2 regions of the [Limnothrix rosea] IAM M-220 genome follow, and region 2 is predicted to be linked to the other one. Evidence: predicted binding sites of a transcription regulator. Region 2 holds the regulator's gene; the other holds the start of a gene.

The links. The regulator NtcA, encoded in region 2, controls nitrogen genes in cyanobacteria. The targets are predictions, from matches to a motif close to TTTGTANCNNNNGNTACAAA.
Region 1: a site for NtcA is predicted at 1,647-1,666, ahead of rpe (ribulose-phosphate 3-epimerase). Genes of this name have one in related genera too.

Annotation. Positions count from the first base shown of each region.
Region 1 covers NZ_MRBY01000073.1:10,101-13,288, reverse strand. Annotated here, with positions in the region: gene NIES208_RS17570 (ABC transporter permease) at 1-819, shown strand, start outside; gene rpe (ribulose-phosphate 3-epimerase) at 927-1,616, opposite strand; gene NIES208_RS17560 (potassium channel family protein) at 1,763-2,854, opposite strand; gene NIES208_RS17555 (aspartate aminotransferase family protein) at 3,049-3,188, shown strand, end outside.
Region 2 covers NZ_MRBY01000002.1:114,996-118,183, forward strand. Annotated here, with positions in the region: gene NIES208_RS01805 (DUF3084 domain-containing protein) at 1-1,118, opposite strand, end outside; gene ntcA (global nitrogen regulator NtcA) at 1,176-1,904, opposite strand; gene fabI (enoyl-ACP reductase FabI) at 2,178-2,954, shown strand; gene rsmH (16S rRNA (cytosine(1402)-N(4))-methyltransferase RsmH) at 3,089-3,188, shown strand, end outside.

The sequences.
Region 1 (3,188 bases), on a different contig from region 2:
CCGAGTGGTAATTTTGCGAACTTCGTACAGGAAACAACTGCTCTCACGAAGCGTTTAGTTATTCAGCTGCAGCGTCGTCCATCTACTTTGATCGCGGGAATTGTGCAGCCGTTTATGTGGTTGGTGCTTTTCGGGGCACTTTTTTATAAGGCTCCGCAGGGATTGTTTGGTAATGATATTAATTATGCTCAGTTTCTCGCGCCGGGGATTATTGTGTTTACGGCTTTTTCGGGGGCATTAAATGCTGGTTTGCCGGTGATGTTTGACCGTGAGTTTGGTTTTTTGAATCGCCTTTTAGTCGCGCCTCTCTCTACGCGTTACTCGATTGTTGCGGCTTCGACGGTTTATATTATGGGGCTGACGTTAATTCAAACAGCGGTGATTGTTGGGGCGAGTGCTTTGCTGGGTGCGGGTTTACCTTCTCTCGCTGGTTTGGGGGCGATCGCCTTAGTTGTTTTTCTGATTGTCCTCAGCGTTACGGCTTTGAGTCTAGGTCTTGCTTTCGCCCTGCCGGGACATATTGAATTAATCGCTGTAATTTTCGTGACAAATTTGCCTTTGCTTTTTGCGAGTACTGCCCTTGCACCTCTGGATTTTATGGCAAACTGGCTGCAAATTGTCGCTAGCCTAAATCCTCTCACCTATGCGATCGAACCAATTCGCTATTTATATATGAACGCTGACTGGTCTTTAAATAGTGTGGTGTTTAGTTCCCCTTGGGCGGATTTGAACTTTACGGCAGTGCTTGGTCTTCTAACTGTATTTAGCGCGATCGCCCTAACGTTGATTCAGCCATTATTAAAGCGTCGCTTGGGTTAAGGCAAAACCTTCAAAACTCAATTTCATCTAATAAAAAAGGGAAGGCTAGAAAGCTTTCCCTTTACTGTTTCAAGGATGATTTTTAAATCTGGAGTGGAGCAAAAGACCTATGCTGCAACAGCTTCAGGCTTCTTGCTATTACGGATGCCTTCAATAGCAGTTGCGTAGTCGTCAGCTTTGAATACTGCAGAGCCAGCCACAATTGCATTAGCACCAGCATCAATCACTTGCCATGCATTGTTGGGCTTGATGCCGCCGTCAACTTCGATCCAAGGATCAAGACCACGCTCATCACACATAGCGCGGAGCTTTTGGATCTTCGAAACCATGGAAGGGATGAAGCTCTGACCGCCAAAACCGGGGTTCACACTCATGATGAGAATGAGGTCACACACATCAAGCACATGCTCAATGATGTCGAGGGGAGTAGAGGGATTGAGGACAACGCCAGACTTTTTGCCTAATTCACGGATTTGGCAGAGGGTGCGGTGGAGGTGAGGAGAAGCTGTGTGCTCAGCGTGGACAGAAATAATATCAGCGCCAGCTTTTGCAAAATTCGCGACGTACTTTTCGGGTTCAACGATCATCAGGTGTACGTCTAGGGGCTTTTTGGTGTAGGGGCGAATTGCCTCAACGATTAAGGGGCCAATGGTGATGTTGGGAACGAAACGACCATCCATGACATCAACGTGGATCCAGTCTGCGCCAGCTTCGTCTACAGCTTTGATTTCTTCTCCGAGACGGCTAAAGTCAGCGGACAAAATAGATGGAGAAATAGCAATTTTTTTATCGGTCATGGTAGGTCGGTTCCTCTCAAAAATTCTCGGTTGGTATCAATATTAACAAAAGTTTGTATCAATTCTTTTACATCGACTTGACTAAAGTAATTACATTTTTTAGGGATTAATGACTTTTGGGGCGATCGCCATATTCATAGGAGAAATTATGGTTCACGTTCAGGCATGCGCAGTTGATCTTTGGTTCGCTTCGGTAACAGTAGATTATTTAATTTCCGGAGCTGTTCCGGTGTGCCCATACAAATGAGGGTGTCATCGAACATCAGCATCGTTTCGCCTGTGGGGCCGGGGATCAGCTTACCCTCAAATTGACCCCGATCACTACGACGAATGGCTAACACTAAAGCCCCAGATTGTACCCTCAGGCGCGCTTCGATTAAAGTTTTACCAATGTATTCGCCGCATTCTTGGTCTAGTCGAATTTCTTCGATGTAATAGGATTTTTCGCTTCCGGTAAAGAGTCCATCGACAAAATCCATCACTTGGGGGCGTAGGGCAGAGGCGGCTAGTCGGCGACCACCGGTGATATAGGGCGAGACAACCTCATCAGCACCCGCTCGTTTTAATTTGCGGAGGCCTTCTTCGGTGCTGGCGCGGGCAACGGTTCGCAGTTTTTTTTTCTCGCATAGGGTTTTTGCGGAGAGGACGGTGTAGAGATTTTCGGCATCTGAGCGGAGTGCGGCCACGAGGCAGGCGGCCTGTTCTATTTTGGCGGCATATAGGGATTCGTCGAGGGTGGCATCGCCTTCGATACAGGTGTAGCCAAGTTTGCGGGCGGCGGCGATTTGTTCGGGGTTGGAATCGATGACGACAAAGGGGATATTTTCTTCAAAAAATTCCTTGGCAACTTGCATGCCTGTTCTGCCGAGACCACAGATAATGTAGTGCTCCTGAAGGCTATCAATGCGTTTTTGTTGTTCTTGCAATTTTCGCCACTCCTGTACGTAGCCACCAATAATCGCTTCGGTAAAGCGGTTGACGATATATCCAATATTAATGACCCCTAGGACGATTAGGGTGATTGTAAAAAATCTGAGGCGATCGCTATCTAGGGGACGTACTTCTCCAAAACCAACGGTGGAGATGGAAATTAAGGTCATGTAAATCGCATCCGACATCGACCACTGTTCGACAACTTTGTACCAAGTCGCGCCACCGAGACAAAGGCCAAGCAGTGAAAAGCTGCCCACTAATAATTGTTTTTTGAGTCGTAGATATTGTTGCTGGATGCTATACACGTTTCTTTAACCTCAAGTAATCATGACCTTTGACTCTCGCTGGTCTGTAATTTGGATTAAACTCAATACAACATATTCTTGCGCTTGATGCTGCCACTTCCCATGACTCCGCCTGTGCTATTGGTTTTGATGAAGGGTGTGGTGACTTTAAGTCTTTTTCCGGATTCCTTGTCGTAATAAAAAAGGAGTAGCTCGTGAGTCCACAAACGATACTTGACCATGCCCCTGTCAAAACCTTTGACCCTGCTGATTTTAATCAGTATGTGATGAATACTTACGGACGTTTCCCGGTGGCGATCGCCCGTGGGGAGGGGTGTCGTCTGTGGGATACGGA
Region 2 (3,188 bases):
GTGGGGTTTTGGATGCTGAGGTTTTCTAGTGAAATGGCCGCAATCACCTCACCGGCATCAAAAACGTCTTCTCGCAAGACCGCATCAGCAAAGACTTGCACCTGACTTTCTCCCTGTAGATAATTACCGGCAGCTAACAAGCGTACGACGTAGTCACGTCCATCTTCAATTTCGTCAGCGAGATTTTGAACCTGTGTGTTGGTGATTTGTACCACTCGCTCATCAAAGTCAGGATTACGACCCCTTGTGGCCAAAATGGCATTGCGGTTTGCTTCCCGTAGTAGTTCATCTACGGCTTGATTGACCACGTCACGGTCTAAAATTCGTACGACACCAAAGGCTAATACTTGACCCGTTGTGAGGGCAACATTACCGCTGCGAAAATTGATGTAGCTGGCTTCTAAAATATCGATTTGTTCTTGTAATCGGAAGATCTGGGACTCGACATTTTGTAAAATTTGGTCTTTGTCGGCGATCGCCTGGTCAAGGCTGGCAATGGTCTGATCGCGACTATTAATTTCATTTTGTAGCCCTTGGCGCTGGGATTCGAGGGAGGCGATTTGGCTAGAACGCGCTTCAATAATCTCGTTTTGCTCACTCACCTTAGTCTGTAACATTTCACTTTGGGTCGCAAGCTGATCCCGCTGTGTCTTTAAATCCCGTTGCTCTGCCGCAAGCGCTTCAATCTCTTCCTCTAGAAGAGCGGCTTGATCCCGGAAAGTAGTGAGCTGGGACTGGGCCGTGGCAAACTTTGCTTCGATACCCTCTAGCTCAGTTTGAGCCGCCAATTGATCTTGGCGGGCTAAGTCTAGTTCTGCCTCGATTTGTTGCTTCGCATCAGTAATCTCCTCCAGTTCTTGGCGACGTTGCGCCAAAATTTTGTCCAACTGAAAGACCCCTTGGCGTAGGGACTTACTAAGACCAAATAGTAACCCTAATGTACTAGCAGCAATCACTGTACCCGTCATTACCGTGACCACTACGGCAGTTTGTTTGGGGCGTAAATTGAACAGGCTTAAGCGAGCCTTACCCACTTTGCTACCAAGGCGATCGCCCAAAGCCGCAAGGATACCGCCTAGTATCAAGACCGAAAATATCAGTACAAAAGCACTAGTCATTTAATGACACAAATTGTCTCACACCACAAATACAACCGTAACGTTATTACTGTAGCGTTAAGCGAACTGTTGGCTCAGATTTACTGGGTCATGCACTGTAATTTTTTTCTTATAAATCGAAATCATGTTTTTTTCGCGCAGTTCTCCGAGTAATCTCGTCACCGTTACCCGCGTTGACCCGATCGCTTCGGCGATCGCTTGGTGAGAGAGCTTCAGATCCACACGGATCCCCTCTTCCGTCGGCACCCCAAAATCGCGACAGAGAATTAACAGAAAACTCACCAAACGCGATCCCATGTCCCGGTGCGCTAAAGTCTCAATCATCATCTCCGTTTGTAAAATCCGCGAAGACAGTCCCCGCAGCATCAACATCGACAATTCAGGATGCTCCTGTAACGCCTTTTGTACCTGTTCAATCGGCGCAGACAAAAGCTCCACAGGCGTAAAGGCCACTGCGTGATAAAAACGATCCGACTTTTGACCCGTTAACAGGGACAACACACCAAACACACTATTTTCCCGGAGCAACGCCACCGTAATCTCTTCCCCAGCTTCATACACCCGGGAGAGACGCACCGCACCTTTTAATAAAAAATAAACCCGCTCAGCCGGGTCACCAGGAAAAAAAATCGTTTTACCGCGATCATAATTTTCAACAACGGGAGGAAATGGGCCACTGTGGAATTGTCGGAAAGCAGCAGCCAGATCAGTAATTTGATTCACGGGTAATTCAGGGACTTGATTCGGATAAAAATCGCTTTGGGCAGTATCAGAGTTATAGATCATAGACTCACATCTGGAAGGATATCCCCCATTCGGGAAAATACACTTACTGGTGGGGACTTTAGTATGACGATGAATTCTCTTAACTAAATCTTACTCTGGTATAGTACTTTGTAATTTTTGCTTCAAATTAATTATGGTTTTCAGGGCAATGTCTCTTGTGATTCTGAAGATTTTGCACTGTTTTGCCGTAAAGTAGCGAATGGCTAGGGGGTCTATTGGTGTAATGGGACTCGCTCTAGCTCGACCGAATTTTTAAGAAACTTGGGAACCTTTATGCTTGATCTAACTGGAAAAAACGCCCTTGTCACAGGGATTGCAAATAATAAATCTATTGCTTGGGGCATTGCGCAACAGCTCCACGCGGCAGGCGCAAACATTGGCGTAACTTATTTACCCGACGATAAAGGTCGTTTTGAGAAAAAAGTCGGCAAACTGGTTGAGCCCCTTAATCCCACGCTATTTCTGCCTTGTAATGTTCAGGACGATGAGCAGGTGGATCAAGTGTTTGAAGCGGTCAAACAAGATTGGGGTAAGCTCGATATCCTCATCCACTGTTTGGCTTTTGCCCACCGTGAAGATTTAACGGGTGAGTTTAGTGATACTTCCCGGGCTGGTTTCCAGACGGCTCTTGATATTAGTTCCTATTCTCTTACGCGTTTGGCTCGTGGTGCAAAGGAAGTCATGACGGATGGGGGGGCGATCGTCACCATGACTTATCTTGGTGGTGTCAAAGTGATTCCTAATTACAACGTGATGGGTGTGGCGAAGTCTGCGCTGGAAATGAGTGTTCGTTACCTTGCGGCGGATCTAGGCCCTAGTAATATTCGCGTCAATGGTATTTCTGCTGGCCCGATTCGGACGTTGGCTTCTTCGGCGGTGGGGGGCATTCTGGATATGATTCACCATGTGGAGGCGACTGCGCCTTTGCGACGGACGGTGACTCAAACGGAAGTGGGCAATACGGCGGCATTCCTTTGTAGTGATTTGTCTAGTGGCATCACGGGTCAGATTATTTATGTGGATTCTGGTTACGAAATTATGGGTATGTAGGGTCAGGTGTCAGTTATCAGTGACCAGATATCAGTGACCAGTTATCAGTGACCAGTTATCAGTGACCAGATATCAGTTTTTTTTGGGTTCCTCTAGGATGACTAGGGGGACTTTATTTTTCGTTAGGTAAAGATATGCCAGAAGAGTTTGTTCACATTTCGGTATTGCGGGAGGAGCTAGTTGATGGGCTGGATATTCGTGATGATGGGCATTATCTGGATGTGACGCTGGGTG